2 regions of the Cyanobium sp. NS01 genome follow, and region 1 is predicted to be linked to the other one. Evidence: predicted binding sites of a transcription regulator. Region 1 holds the regulator's gene; the other holds the start of a gene.
What was found. The regulator NtcA, encoded in region 1, controls nitrogen genes in cyanobacteria. The targets are predictions, from matches to a motif close to GTANCNNNNGNTAC.
Positions count from the first base shown of each region.

Region 2: the regulator NtcA is predicted to act here: its motif matches at 5,630-5,643, upstream of CyaNS01_RS03170 (P-II family nitrogen regulator).

Region 1 covers NZ_CP047940.1:2,411,683-2,419,107, reverse strand. Annotated here, with positions in the region: gene CyaNS01_RS12735 (alpha-mannosidase) at 1-1,868, shown strand, start outside; gene psbN (photosystem II reaction center protein PsbN) at 1,890-2,039, opposite strand; gene psbH (photosystem II reaction center phosphoprotein PsbH) at 2,177-2,377, shown strand; gene CyaNS01_RS12720 (TatA/E family twin arginine-targeting protein translocase) at 2,402-2,737, shown strand; gene pth (aminoacyl-tRNA hydrolase) at 2,790-3,425, shown strand; gene CyaNS01_RS12710 (DUF3146 family protein) at 3,430-3,687, shown strand; gene CyaNS01_RS12705 (resolvase) at 3,684-4,130, opposite strand; gene CyaNS01_RS12700 (DUF3084 domain-containing protein) at 4,127-5,365, opposite strand; gene ntcA (global nitrogen regulator NtcA) at 5,422-6,087, opposite strand; gene CyaNS01_RS12690 (cob(I)yrinic acid a,c-diamide adenosyltransferase) at 6,352-6,999, shown strand; gene dcd (dCTP deaminase) at 7,011-7,425, shown strand, end outside.
Region 2 covers NZ_CP047940.1:635,634-643,058, reverse strand. Annotated here, with positions in the region: gene CyaNS01_RS03210 (hypothetical protein) at 1-148, opposite strand, end outside; gene CyaNS01_RS03205 (allophycocyanin) at 391-876, shown strand; gene apcB (allophycocyanin subunit beta) at 919-1,407, shown strand; gene CyaNS01_RS03195 (phycobilisome linker polypeptide) at 1,442-1,642, shown strand; gene CyaNS01_RS03190 (FtsW/RodA/SpoVE family cell cycle protein) at 1,967-3,064, shown strand; gene CyaNS01_RS03185 (cytochrome c biogenesis CcdA family protein) at 3,074-3,802, shown strand; gene CyaNS01_RS03180 (cytochrome c biogenesis protein ResB) at 3,807-5,099, shown strand; gene queF (preQ(1) synthase) at 5,087-5,527, opposite strand; gene CyaNS01_RS03170 (P-II family nitrogen regulator) at 5,734-6,072, shown strand; gene CyaNS01_RS03165 (TlyA family RNA methyltransferase) at 6,123-6,989, opposite strand; gene CyaNS01_RS03160 (hypothetical protein) at 7,117-7,365, shown strand.

The DNA of each region.
Region 1 (7,425 bases):
AGCTGCTGGCGCTGATGAGCGCGCCGATCGGCACCGATGGGGATCCCCTCGCCATGGAGCGGCACCGGCTGGAGTGGAAGGGGGCCACCGGGTTGCCCCAGGCCCTCTGGCTGCCGGGGGTCGGCGACCACGGCGGCGGTCCCACCGCCGAGATGCTGGAGCAGCTGGAGCTGTGGCGGCACCAGCCCGAGGCGGCGCCCCAGACCCACGGCAGCCTGCGGTCCTTCCTGGCGGGCCTCGAGCCCCTGCGCCCCCAGCTGCCGGTGTGGCGCGATGAGCTCTATCTCGAGCTGCACCGGGGCTGCGCCACCACCCGGCCCGACCAGAAACGCCACAACCGCACCCTGGAGCGGCTGCTGCGGGAAGCCGGGCTGGCCGCCGTGCTGGCGGGGGGGCGCCAGCAGCCCGACTGGCAGCCCCTGCTGTTTCAGCAGTTCCACGACATCCTGCCGGGCACGGCGATCCCGGAGGTGTTCGAGCAGGCTGAGCCCGTCTGGAGAGCCGCCCGCCGCCAGGCCCGGGCCAGCCGCGATCGCCACCTCCAGCAGTGGCTGGGCCTCACCCCTTCCGGACCTCCGGACACTGGCCAGGACGGCCCTGAGCGGTGGTGGGCCGTGCAGCTGCAGCCGCTGGCGGCGCGGCGCCGGGTGCGGCGCCTGCCGGCCGGCTGCTGGAGTGCCGCCGGTGCCCTGTTGCCCCAGCAGGGCGCTGCCGCCGGGGGCAACTGGGTGCAGCTCCCCGCCCTGGCCGGCGTGGTGGCCCAGCCTCTGGAGTGCCATGCGGCCGTGGCTGCCGCCCAGCCGCCGCAGCCGCAGTCGGCCTTGGTGGACCAGCCGGTCTGGACCGCCGGCCAGCGGGCCGGCAACGGCCTGATTGCCGTGGAGCTCGGCCAGCACGGCATCGAGCAGCTCTGGGACCAGGCCGGCCGCAGCCTGCTGGCCGAGCCCCTGCGCTGGTGCCGCTACGCCGATCGCGGTCAGTTCTGGGATGCCTGGGACCTGGCCCCCGACCACGCCGACCATCCACTTCCGTGGCCATGGCAGGGAGCACCCGTGTGGCGCGAGCGGGGGCCGCTCTGCGCCAGCTTCGTGTGGCGGGGCCGTTTCGGCCGCAGCCGGGTGCGGCTGGAGGGGCGGCTTCTCGCCGCCACCCCCTGGCTCGAGCTGACATTGAGCATCGACTGGCACCAGCGCCATGAGCTGCTGCGGCTGGAGCTGCCCCTGGCGGAGCCGGCCCAGCGCTGGGCGGCCGATACGTCCGGTGGGGTGCTGGAGCGTCCGGCCGTGGCCGTGACCGCCCGCGAGCAGGCCCGCTGGGAAGTGGCCGCGATCAGCTGGCTGGCCACGGCGGGCCGCGGTGGTGGCCTGGCGGTGCTGCTGGACGGGCCCCAGGGGGTGTCCTGTGACGCCGGGCGGCTTGGCGTGTCCCTGCTGCGGGCTCCCACCTGGCCCGACCCCGGCGCCGACAACGGCCGCCGCCGCCAGCGGCTGGCCCTGATGGCTGCAGCTCCCACCTGGGCCCAGGCCGCCATCCCCGACCACGCCCAGGTGTTCCGCGAGCCCCTCTGGCTGGGGCGCGCTGCGTCAGCGGGGGATCGGCGGGCGGCCCCCCTGGATGGTTTGCCCCCCCTGGCCGAGGGGCTGGCCCTGCTGGGGCTGTGGCCCAGCCGTGAGACCAGCAAGGGGACGCCAGCCCAGGCCGTGATCGCCGTGGCCAACCAGTCGGCCTGCCGGCGCCGGCTCGAGCTGGGTCCAGGCTGGACCGTGCTGGCGAGGGTCAATGGACTTGAGGAGACCGTTGCAGCGGGCCAGGACCGCGAGCTTCAGCCCTGGCAGCTCGGGTTCTGGCGCCTGAGCCGCAACGACTGAGCCCAAGCCCCAGTGGAGGCCTCAGTCCTCGTGGTCGTCGAAGGGATCGGTGAGCTGGCGGGAGGGCGGCCCAAACGCCATGTAGACGCCGAAGCCGGTGAGCCCGAGCAGCACGGCCAGCACGGCCAGGGCGACGGAGAGGGCAGGGGAGCCGCTGGTGCTGGGATCCATGGGGGAGGGCAGGGGGGCTGGCGAACGGCAGGGAGGGCCCCAACGATCCGTCACATCTCTCGAAAGCCTGGCGCGCAAGGCCTTCGAGAGCCCTAGAGTAACGATCCCGACACCTCAGGCGAGAGGCCCAAGCAGCCATGGCTCAACGCACCCCTCTCGGAGATCTGCTGCGTCCACTGAACTCCGAATACGGCAAGGTTGTGCCCGGTTGGGGCACCACCCCGGTGATGGGCATCTTCATGGCCCTGTTTCTGGTCTTCCTGCTGGTGATCCTGCAGCTGTACAACCAGTCGCTGCTGCTCGAAGGCATCAACGTGAACTGGAATGGTGCAGGCTGAGCCTGACCCCAGCAGGTCCCTGCGATGAACATCTTCGGAATCGGCCTCCCCGAGATGGCGGTCATCGCCGCCATCGGTCTGCTGGTGTTCGGCCCCAAGCGTCTGCCTGAGCTGGGCCGCACCCTGGGCCGCACGCTCAAGGGCTTTCAGTCGGCCTCCTCCGGGTTTGAGCAGGAGTTCCGCACCGCCATCAACAGCTTCGAGGCCAGCGCTTCAGAGGCCCCATCTGCTGCAACCCCGGCTTCTCCTGCCCAGCTCTCGGCACCGGCAGCAAGCGCAGAGTCAGACTCTGCTCAGCACAACACACCTGAGCCCCAGACCCCTGAACCCGGCAGTGCGCCAGGGCCAGGCGGGATCTGATCCCAGCCGCCGGCCTGAGGCTAGGGTCGCCAGCCTTCCTCCAGCGCCATCCTTGCCAGTCGAGCCAGCCACCAGCAGCCCGTCCCTGCAGCTGGTGGTGGGGCTGGGGAACCCCGGCTCCCGCTACGCAGGCACCCGTCACAACGTGGGTTTCATGGCCCTGGAACGTCTGGCCGCGGCAACGGGTGTGACCTTCCGCCACCAGGGCAAACTCCATGGTCTGCTGGCGGATCTGGGCCAGGGGGATCGCCGCCTGCGACTGCTGATGCCCCAGACCTTCATGAACGAGAGCGGCCGCTCCATTCGGGCCGCCCTCGGCTGGTTCTCCCTGGAGCCCGCCCAGCTGCTCGTGCTCGTGGATGACATGGACCTGCCCCTGGGCCGGTTGCGCCTGCGCGCCAGCGGCAGCGCCGGTGGCCACAACGGCCTGCGCAGCACCATCAGCCACCTCGGCAGTCAGGACTTTCCGCGCCTGCGCATCGGCATCGGTGCTCCGGCTGACACGCCAGCCGAGCGTCGGGCCCGCACTCTGGGTCATGTGCTCGGGCGCTTCTCTCCTGCAGAGCAGCCCTGCCTTGAGGACGTGCTCAGCGAGGTGGAGGCGGGCATCGGCCTGATCCAGCGCCTGGGGCTGGAACGGGCTGGTAATCGTTTGAACAGTTTTCAGCCCCAGCACCCCCCAGCCTGAGCGGATGGCCTCTCTGCCCCTCACCACGGCCCAGTTGCGGGTGCTGCACCAGAGCTTCAGCCATCGACGGCTGGAGGGGGAGGTGAGCGCCGGTGGCTTCCACTGGACCTTCAGCTGGGCCTTCGACCGGGGTGAACTGCAGGTGGAGCCCTCCCTGGGCCGGGCGCTGATTCAGGACGCCCTGCTGCGCTTCCTGCTCAAGGCCGACTACCAGCTCGAACCCGGCGGCGATTACGCCTTCACCGTGCGCGCCCGCTTCTAGGCGGGCCAGTGGCGCAGCAGCGGCACGTCATCCCGGCTGAGGGGGCGCCCGAGCCAGCGCTCCAGCAGCAACTGGGCCACCACGTCGTCCAGATCCCGGGGGGGCAGGCGCAGTCCCGGAGGCAGCAGCCGGCGCCAGCTGCCGGCCCCCTCCAGTTCCCAGAAGCGGCTGCGGGCCGCCAGGGTGGTGCCCCGCTCATCCACGGGATGGGGATCGAGCCCGCAGCCCTGCAACTGGGCGGGCCAGGGGCCACTGCCGGTGCCGTTGCCGAGCACCACCTGGGTGAGGCCTCGCTGGGATTGCCAGTGCCGCAGCAGGGCCAACGCCTCCGCCGGCGCCAGAATCGCGGCCTGCACCAGCACCGACGCCCTGGAATCGGCCAGCACCAGCCCGCACTTGCTGCGCCCGGGATCGAGCCCCGCCAGCAGCGACGCCCCCCTCACGGGCGGCCGGCCCCTCTGTTGCCCGAAATCCTCAGTTCCACGGAGATCGGGTCGGGGGTGTCGGCGTCGCGCAGCGCCACCGCCTCGAGTTGCACCACCGCGTCGCTTGGGCGCTCTGCCAGCCGTTGGGTGAGCTGGTTGAAGCTGGCGGCATCGAACTGCAGCCCATCCTCCATCGTGCCCTGGCGCTGGGCCTGGGCATAGGCAGCCGCCAGCAGCAGGTTGAGCCGGCGGGCCAGCTGATCGGGGCTGCGCAGGCCGGCCTCGATCGTGGTGCGGGCCATCACCTCACCGGCGGCCACCACCCGCCGATTCGGACGCAGGTCGGGGAAGGCCAGCACCTGTCTCTCGCCGCGCAGCACGTTGGCGGCCGAGAGGATGCTCACCACCCAGGTGCCGGGTCGAGCCAGCAGCCCCTCCAGACGGCTGATGTCGTTGCTGGGCACCAGCAGGATCTGCCGATCGACCGCCTCCCCCGGCAGCACGCGCCGGAAGGCGTTGAGGTTGGCCTGCTGCAGCAACGCCGTGATCACCTCCTGGGCCTGGCCGGGGTTCTCCAGCTTCACCTTGGCGCTGGCCAGGGACTGGCCGGTGGTGATCACCACGTCGCCGCGCCGCAGGGCGATCAGGTTGTTTTCGAGCTCACGCAGCTCCTGGGCCCCTGCTGCGATCCGTTCCCGCACTGCGGCCAGTTCAGCCTCGGTGCGCTGGATTTCAGCGTCCCTGCCCCGCACCACCTCGCTGAGGCGAGCGCGTTGACCCTCCAGGCTCCGGTTCTGTTGTTCGAGCGCCACCTTGTCGCGCTCCAGCCTGGCCCGCTGGGCCTGCAGGGGGGCCAACTCCTTGCGCAGGGCGGCGCTGCGCCGCTCGGCCTGGGCCAGCTCCTGCTGCACCTTGCGCTGGCCGGCCTGAGCCCGGGCCACCTCCGCCTGGCTGGTGCTGAGGCGCTGGCGACTGGCCTCGAGCTGGCTGCGGGTGCCACTGAGCCGCTCCTCCAGCTGGTCGAGCTCGAACAGTCCCGTGCGCAGGCGCTCACTCACCAGCAGCATCAGCCCGAGGGACATGGCACTGATCAGGCTGCCTGTCAGCACCGTGATCAGCACGGCGGTGCGCCGCGGCCGCAGCTTGAACAGACTCAGCCTGGCCTTGCCGACCCGGCTGCCCAGGCGGTCGCCCAGGGTGGAGAGCACGCCGCCGAGAACCAGCAGCGCCAGGATCAGCAGCCAGCCCGACACAGGTGTCCTCGTATGGAGCCAGTATCCCGCCTTGGCCGCTGGGCTTCAGGCCGATGTCAGCTGAAGCGCTTGGCCAGGGCGATCGGATCGAACACGGTGATCTTCTTGCGGTCGATCTGAACCAGCCCTTCGTTGCGCAGGTCTCCCAGCAGGCGGGTGATCGTCACCCGGGTGGAGCCAATGGCCTCGGCGATGGCCTGGTGGGAGAGACGCAGGTCGATGGTGATGCCCTCCGAACCCGGCACGCCGAAGTCGCGGCAGAGCACCAGCAGAAAGCTCACGAGCCGCGAACTCATGTCGCGGTGCGTGAGGGTCTCGATCATGGTTTCGGTCTGCAGGATCCGTGAGGAGAGCCCCTGCAGCAGCAGCAGGCCCACGCTGGCGTCCTGTTCGATCGCCTTGCGCACAGAGGTGGCCGGTGCGCTCAGAAGCTCCACGCGGGTGAAGGCGATCGCGTGGTAGAAGCGGTCTGAGCGCTGGCCAGTGAGCAGGGAGAGCACCCCGAACAGGCTGTTTTCCCGCAGCAGCGCCACGGTGATCTCCTCTCCGGATTCGTACACCCGCGAGAGGCGAACGGCTCCGCGCCGCAGCAGGTAGACCCGCTCGGCCGGATCCCCCGGGAAGAAGATCGTCTTGCTGCGCTCGATCGCCTCGACGCTGCTGCCTCCCAGGGCCCGGATCACCTCCAGCAGGGTCTGGTTGCCCTGGCCGGCGGCCCCCATGCCGCCCACCACCCCTGGTGCACCGCTGCTGGGTGTGTTGGCCGTACGGCTGAACCCGCGTGTGGCGCCAACCATGGCTGGGTCAGGCATATGGGCGGACCCTATAGATGCGATGGGGGCCCCCATGTAGCAACAGGCACCTTTTGGGGGCCGGTGAGTCCGGGCGCACCGGCGTGCGTGTGGGTGGACCCACCACAGGTGGTGGTTGTGCCCAGCGCTACGCCACGCGACCGCTACATTCAGTCCTGCGTCGCTGCAGGGTCCATGGCCGCCAGTCTCTCGAGCAGCCCCGGTTCCGGAGTCCGGCTCGAGGTGGTGGGTTCCGCGCCTGCCGAGGCCGCTGTGCACACGGCCCATCGGCCCGTGGCCCCTGTGGCTCTGCCTGCGGCGGCCCTTCCGGCGACCGTGCGTCCGCTGCGCCGGCTGGCCCAGCCGGAGGGCATGCTCCAGGTCCACACCGCCCCGTTCCGGGGCAGTGTGGCGGCGGTGCTCAGCCTGGCCCTGCGCAGCGCTGGCCTCGGCAGCCGGGTGCTGGTGAGTCAGCTGCTCAAGGGTGGGGTGGAGCAGGGGCTTGCCGCCAGCCCCTGGCTCTGCGGCCGCCTCCAGTGGCTGCGGCCGGCCGTGGCCACCTGCCTGGCCGAACCGGCTCCAACCCATGGCGGCGAGATCCTGGAGGCAGTGCAGGAGGTCTGGGCCTTCAGTCGCCAGCAGCTGCTCCACGGCAGCGTCGACCTGATGGTGCTCGATGAACTCGGCCTCGCCGTGGAGCTGGGCTACCTGCCCCTCCAGGAGGTGCTCACCACCCTGGAGCTGCGGCCCCCCCACCTGGATGTCATTCTGACCGGACCCTCCATGGCACCTGAGCTGATGGCCCTGGCTGACCAGGTCACCCAGCTCCGCCGCGGCTGTTAGGCCGGCCTCCGATGCTCAAGAACGACCGTTGGATCAAGCAGCAAGCGTCCGGCGGCATGCTGGAGCCCTTCCAGGGCACGCTGGTCCGCCACCTCGACCCCGCTCAGGCCAGCAGTCCGGTGCTCAGCTTCGGCTGCTCCTCCTACGGCTACGACCTGCGCCTCTCGCCCCAGGAATTCCTCATCTTCCGCCATGTGCCCGGAACGGTGATGAACCCCAAGCGCTTCAATCCTGCCAACCTGGAGCCCGCATCCCTGCACGAAGATGCGGATGGGCGGTATTTCATCCTGCCCGCCCATTCCTATGGCCTCGGGGTGGCTCTTGAGCACCTCAGGGTGCCGCCCAACATCACGGTGATCTGCCTGGGCAAGAGCACCTACGCCCGCCTGGGCATCATCGTCAACACCACTCCCGCCGAGGCCAGCT
Region 2 (7,425 bases), 970 kb from region 1:
CGATCCTTGCTGGATGAGGGGCTGAGGCGATAACACCCATGAGCGCAACATCCTCTGCTGGTGAGAACTTCAAAGAGAGGTGATTGATCGCAGCAAAACTATGCTTGCACACCAATCCTTTGCTGGAGCCGATGGAGGCAACAGCCACCCCTGCAGACGACCCCAGCCAGGAGCGTCGCAGGGTTTATTCACTATTGGAAACATCCACCAAACCCCTTGCGCCCCAGTGCTTTTCCTTCAACGTCAAGCCATGAAGAACTGTTACCGGAGCAGGAGCCATGGCGGGGCCTTGGCGCAGAATGATTCGGCGATCGGCGCGAGTCGATCACTCCCTTACCCACCGGATACCGGTCTCCGTCAAGGCGGCCGCTTGTTTCGAGGCAGAACTGCATGAGCATCGTCTCCAACTCGATCATCAACGCGGACGCCGAAGCCCGCTATCTCAGCCCTGGCGAACTCGACCAGATCAAATCCTTCGTGACCGCAGGCCAGCGCCGTGTGCGCGTGGCCCAGGTCCTGAGCGAGAGCCGCGAACGCATCGTCAAAACGGCCGGGGGTGCGCTGTTCCAGCGGCGTCCCGACGTCATCTCCCCTGGCGGCAACGCCTACGGCGAGGAGATGACCGCGTCTTGCCTGCGGGACATGGACTATTACCTGCGCCTGGTCACCTACGGCGTTGTGGCCGGTGATGTGACACCCATTGAGGAAATCGGGATCATCGGTGCCAAGGAGATGTACCGCTCCCTGGGCACGCCTCTCGATGCCATGGCCGAGGCTGTGCGCGAGATGAAGAACGTGGCCACCGGCATGCTCACGGGTGGTGACGCCGAAGAAGCTGGTTTCTACTTCGATTACGTCATCGGCGCCCTCTCCTGAGGCTGCTCTTTCCCTTTTCCTCCTACGCCTTCAGCAGGATTCATGCAAGACGCCATCACCAACGTCATCAATCAGGCCGACGTTCAAGGCCTGTATCTCGACGGCTCCGCCATGGGTCGTCTGGAGCAGTACTTCGCCAGCGGTGAGCTGCGCGTCCGTGCCGCCGCCACGATCAGCGCCAATGCTTCCGGCATCATCAAAGAGGCTGTAGCCAAGTCGCTGCTGTATTCGGACATCACCCGTCCCGGCGGCAACATGTACACCTGCCGTCGTTATGCGGCCTGCATTCGCGACCTCGACTACTATCTACGCTACGCCACCTACGCCATGCTGGCGGGTGACACGTCCATCCTGGATGAGCGGGTTCTCAACGGCCTCAAGGAAACCTACAACTCCCTGGGTGTTCCCATCGGCGCCACCGTGCAGTCGATCCAAGCCATGAAGGAAGTCACCGCTTCCTTGGTGGGCCCCGATGCCGGCCGTGAAATGGCCGTCTACTTCGACTACATCTGCTCGGGTCTGGGCAACTGATCCAGAGTTTCCGTCTATCCCTGCGGATCACTCCATGCGCCTGTTCAAAATCACTGCCTGCATCCCTTGCCCAGAGAAGTCGCGCACCCAGCGCGAACTCCAAAACACCTACTTCACCAAGTGGGTGCCCTACGAGAGCTGGTTTGCTGAACAGCAGCGAATCATGAAGCAGGGCGGCAAGATTCTCAAAGTTGAACTGGCTACCGGCGGCCGTCAAGTGAACGTCGGCAACTGAGTGAATCCTGGTTCATTCTGTCTTCTCGATTCACCCAGCACCTCACCAGCCCGGCCATGTGCCGGGCTTTTTCATGCTCACCAACGCGCAGCGATCCATGACAGGACAGCTGCATGGGCGGCCTCAAGACTCGACAAGCAGGGGTGAGACACGTCTCAATAGGAGTCCTTCCTGGTCCTGCCAGGCACCGTTGCCCACTCCGTGACCTCCACTGCTGCGACCACAGCCGCACGGCCACGACGGCCGGGCCGCCGACCCCACACCGTTCAACCTGGGCGGCCCCTTCGGCCTTGGCCATGGGCCGAGTGGCCTGCGGAAGCGAGGCTGCTGCTGGCCCTGGTGGCCCTGTGGAGCCTGATGGGCTTGCTGGTGCTCGCCTCCGCCAGCTGGTGGGTGGCCGAGCGGGAGATGGGCGATGGCGCTTTCTATCTCAAGCGCCAACTGATCTGGACGGTGGCCAGCTGGGGACTGCTCTGGATGGCCGTGCGCACCAGTCTGCGGCGCTGGCTGCATCTGGCTCCCCTCGCCCTGTTGATCGGCACCCTGTTGGTGGCCGCCACCCTGGTGGTGGGCAGCACCGTGAATGGCGCCAGTCGCTGGTTGGTGCTCGGCCCCATCCAGATCCAGCCTTCCGAGCTGGTGAAGCCCTTCGTGGTGCTGCAGGGGGCCGCCCTGTTCGCCCACTGGCGCCGCATCAGCCTCGACCAGAAGCTCCTGTGGCTGGGCGTGTTCGGAACCCTGATCCTGCTGGTGCTCAAACAGCCCAACCTCAGCACCGCCGCCCTCACCGGACTCCTGCTCTGGCTGATGGCCCTGGCTGCCGGGGTGGGACTGCCCCTGCTGCTGGGGGCCGCCACCGCGGGGGGCCTGCTGGGCTCGGTCAGCATTCTGATCAACGACTACCAACGCCTGCGGGTGATCTCGTTCCTGGACCCCTGGCGGGACGCTCAGGGCGACGGCTACCAGCTTGTGCAGAGCCTGCTGGCCATCGGCTCCGGTGGGCTGCTCGGAGAGGGATTCGGCCTCTCAACCCAGAAGCTCCAGTACCTGCCGATCCAGACCACCGACTTCATCTTTGCCGTGTATGCCGAGGAATTCGGCTACGTGGGCTCGGTGGCATTGCTGTTGTTCCTGCTCCTGTTCGGCTTTGTGGGGGTGCGGGTGGCGCTCAGCTGCCGCAGCAACCAGCAGCGACTCGTGGCCATGGGCGCCACCACCCTGCTGGTGGGGCAGTCGATTCTCAACATTGCCGTGGCCAGCGGGGCCATGCCCACCACGGGGCTGCCGCTGCCCCTGATCAGCTATGGGGGCAATTCCCTGCTCGCCAGCCTGCTGATCTGCGGCCTGTTGATTCGCTGCTCGCTGGAATCAGGAGGCCTCGCCCCCGAACCCCGCCGGCGTCGCCCCCAGCCGGCCCGATAGGCTGAACCCATGATCGAAGCTGGCGCAGCACTGGCCGATTGGGCCCGCAACAGTGAGCTGCTGCTCCAGAACTCGCTCCAGCATCCCGGGCCCGCCACCCTGCTTGTGGTGTTCGGCGGCGGGGTTCTCACCAGCCTCGGCCCCTGCTCCCTCTCCCTGCTGCCGGTGACCCTGGCCTACCTGGCCGGGTTCAGCGACCAGAGCGAGGCAGGCCGGCCCTGGCTGCGCAGTGCCAGCTTCGCTGCCGGGATCGTTGCCGCCCTGGTGCTGCTGGGCCTGGCCAGCGGGCTGCTCGGCAGGATCTACGGCCAGATTCCCGGCCTGATTCCCACCGTCGTGGCCCTGATCGCCCTGGCCATGGGCCTCAATCTGCTGGGTTGGCTGCCTTTGCAGCTTCCTGCCGGCCCGGATCCCGAACGCTGGCGCCAGCATGCTCCAGCACCCCTGGCCCCCCTGGCCGCGGGCCTGGCCTTTGGCCTTGCCGCCACGCCCTGCACCACGCCCGTGCTGGCGGTGCTGCTGGCCTGGATGGCCCAGGTGGGCAAGCCCCTGGTGGGCATGCTCCTGCTCACCAGCTTCGGGGCCGGGCAGGTGGTGCCTCTGCTGCTGGCCGGCACCGTAGCCGCCAGCCTGCAGGGTCTGCTCAGACTGCGGCGCCTGGGCCAATGGGTGCCGCCCCTGAGCGGCGCCGTGCTGCTGGCCACGGGTCTGGTGATGCTGGTCGCCAACTGGACCTGACCCCATGAGTGCCCTGCAACGCCTGGCTGGCTGGATTGCCGATCTCCGTCTGGCCATCGGTCTGTTGATCGTGATCGCCATCGCCAGCGGTGTCGGCACGGCCATTCCGCAGAAGGAGCCGGAGGGCCTGTACCACCAGCTCTACGACCCCCAGCCCTGGCTGGGGGTACTCAATGCCGACAGGGTGCTCGCCCTGGAACTCGACCATGTGTATTCCAGCCACTGGTTCCTGGCCCTGCTGGCCTGGCTGGCCCTCTCGCTTCTGCTCTGCAGCTGGAGGCGCCAGTGGCCCGCCTTGCGGGCCTCGCTGCGCTGGGTCGACTACCGCAGCCCGCGTCAGCTCAGCAAGCTGAACGTGGCCGAAACACGGGCCTGCGACGACGCCAGCGCCGATCTGCAACGCCTGGAGGATCGGCTGCGGGCCGAGGGCTGGCAGGTGCAGCGCCAGCCCGATCGCCTCGCCGCCCGGCGGGGCGTGCTGGGGCGGGTGGGCCCCCTGCTGGTGCATGCCGGCATGGTGGTGCTGATGCTGGGGGCCGCCTGGGGAGCCCTCGGGGGCCAGCGGGCTGAACAATTCCTGGCACCTGGGCGCAGCCTGGAGCTGGTGGACAGCCGCGGCCACAGCACCCTCACCCTCGCCCTCGACAGCTTCGCCGTGGAGCGCGATCCCGCCGGGCGGCCGGAACAGTTCCGCTCCGACCTGCGGCTGCTGGAAGGCGACGGCGAGACCGGCACGCTGCTGAAGGCTTCCCAGATCAGCGTCAACCACCCCCTGCGCTTCCAGGGCGTCACCCTCTACCAGGCCGACTGGGGGCTGGCCGCCATCACTGTTCAACTGGGCCGCAGCCCGCTGCTGCAACTTCCACTGCAGAGCTTCCCTGAGCTGGGGGAGCAGGTGTGGGGCCTGGTGCTGCCCACCCGACCCGATGGCTCCGATCCTGTCCTGCTCAGCCTCAGCAGCGAGCAGGGTCCGGTGGAGGTGTTCGGGGCTGATGGCGCCAGGCTCGGGCAGCTGGGGATCGGCGCCTCCCCACTGGAGGTCAACGGCCTGCCGGTGCGGGTGGCTTCGGTGCTGCCGGCCAGCGGCATCCTGCTGAAGCGTGATCCGGGAGTGCCCCTGGTGTACGCGGGGTTTGCCATCGCCCTGGCCGGCGGTGGCCTGAGCCTGCTGGCCACGCGCCAGCTCTGGGCGATCAGCGAGGCCGGGAGGCTGCACGTGGCCGGCCTCTGCAACCGCAATCTCACGGCCTTCGCACGGGAGCTGCCTGAGTTGCTGAACCCGCCTCAGCAGGCCTGACGAATGCCGTGGCGAACCGTGACCACCGTGTGGACGTTGCCGCGCGGATTGAAATCAGCTTCCAGCTGCATCCATGTCGGCTCGCAGGCCACCACGAAGTCGTCCAGGATCCGGTTGGCCACCTCCTCATGGGAGATGCTGCGATTGCGGTAACTGTTCACGTAGAGCTTGATCGCCTTGAGCTCCATCACCCGGGGACCTGGCTGGTAGAGCAGGCGCAGAGTCGCGAAATCGGGATAGCCCGAAAAGGGGCAAAGGCAGGTGAATTCCGGCAGGGTGATGGCGATGTCGTAAGGACGCCCCGGCCGGGGATTGTCAAAGCAGATCAACCGGGATTCTGCGATGGCCCGTTCGCCGTAGAGGGGGGTCTGGGTGCGGCCCGGGGCGGAGCCGGCACTCGCCTCGGGCGTGGCAGATGGCGTGGACACGGCAGGGCACTGAGCGGGTCACGACCATGATGGCTGAAACCATCTGTGGGCCTGGGGCCCGCTCCGGCCCAGAAGCGGGGATCCTGTCGAGGCGCTGGCCAAGTAACATTGGCTACGACAACACCCCCTTGGCTCAGGCCTAATGGACCCGTCTCCGCCAAAAGCGGCGAGCCATGAGACCCTGATCGTCCAGCCCACCGGTATCCATGAAAAAAGTCGAGGCCATCATTCGGCCCTTCAAGCTTGAAGACGTCAAGATTGCGCTGGTCAATGCCGGCATCGTGGGCATGACCGTCAGCGAGGTTCGCGGCTTTGGTCGTCAGAAAGGTCAGGTGGAGCGCTATCGGGGTTCCGAATTCACGGTGGAATTCCTCCAGAAGCTCAAGCTCGAAATTGTGGTAGATGACGACAAGGTGGATACCGTGGTCAATGCCATCCAGGACGCTGCCCGCACCGGCGAAATCGGCGATGGCAAGATTTTTGTGGGCACCATCGACGGCGTGATCCGCATCCGCACCGGTGATCGCGACAGCGGCGCGATCTGAGTCCGTCGGGCTCTGACCGCTCTGCCCTGCCCCCTTCCCACGACACCGGCTCAGGGGGGGGCCAGGGCTAGGTCAACGCACGCTTTGATCGCTGCAATCCTGTCCTTCCGATCCTGCGGCAAACCCCAGTTCGCCAGCGCTGGAACCCTTTCCAATGCCGCCGAACGCAGCCAGAGCAGGTACTCGTGGTTGCCGGCAGGGCCTGTGATCGGAGAGGCCACAAGGCCTGAGGCCTGAAGGCCCAGCTGTTCAGCAGCCGCCAGCACCGACGTGATCGCCCCGACATGGGCCTGCGGACTGCGGACCACACCGCCTTTGCCCACCTGGCCCTTCCCCACCTCGAACTGGGGTTTGACCAGCAGGATCAGATCGCGCCCTGCAGTGGCTGATGATCCTCTCAGCAGCGCCAGCAAAGCCGGCAGCACCAGGGCCAGGGAGATGAACGACACGTCGGCGACGGCCAGATCCGGTCTGGGGTCGCTCGCGCCGAACAGCGCTTCAGGGGTGAGATGGCGCAGGTTCGTGCGCTCCTTGAGCACCACCCGCGGGTCACAGCGCAGCCGCCAGGCCGTCTGGCCGTAACCCACATCAATGCCGTACACCCGCGCAGCCCCGTGCTGCAGCAGGCAGTCGGTGAAGCCGCCCGTCGAGATGCCGCCATCAAGACACACCCGACCCCTCACACGGATCGGGAAGCTGGCCAGGGCCAGCTCCAGCTTCTCGCCACCGCGGGACACGTAACGGGGCAGCTGCAGCACGTTCAGCGGCAACGCAGGCGCCACCTCAGTGCCGGGTTTGTCGAGGATGCGCTCGCCGCTGCGCACGCGGCCGGCGCGGATCAGCACCTGGGCCTGTTGGCGTGTCTCAACCAAGCCGCGGGCCACCAGTTCCAGATCCAGGCGCTGTTTCGAGGCCACGACTGCGGGAGCGGACAGGTGTTGCCGTTCCCTGATCAAACCACAAGGCAAACCGAACAGATTGCGTGGATTGTCCACGGCGGCGCCCGCAGCCGCCTGAAGATGGCCCCAGCCCCTGAGCGGCAGTATGCAGTCCAGCGCAGCCAGCATTCCACCCACAGCCCAGGTGGCCGACCTGGAACGCCACCGTCAGTCGGCCCAGCTCATCGAGGCCCTGAGCCCTGGCAGCTTTGTCACGCTGCGCAACCAGCCCCCCGACCTCCCCCCCTTCCAGCTGATCCAGTGCCGGGGTGGGCGCTGCTGGGTACGCCAACAGAGCTGGGGGGCGATGGTGCAGTGGGAGGTGGCCCACCGTCAGCTCAGGGGCCTGGCCTGATCCCGGTGGGCCTTACAGCCGCGTCCTGGACGGCCCCATCCATACCGACCCATACATTGG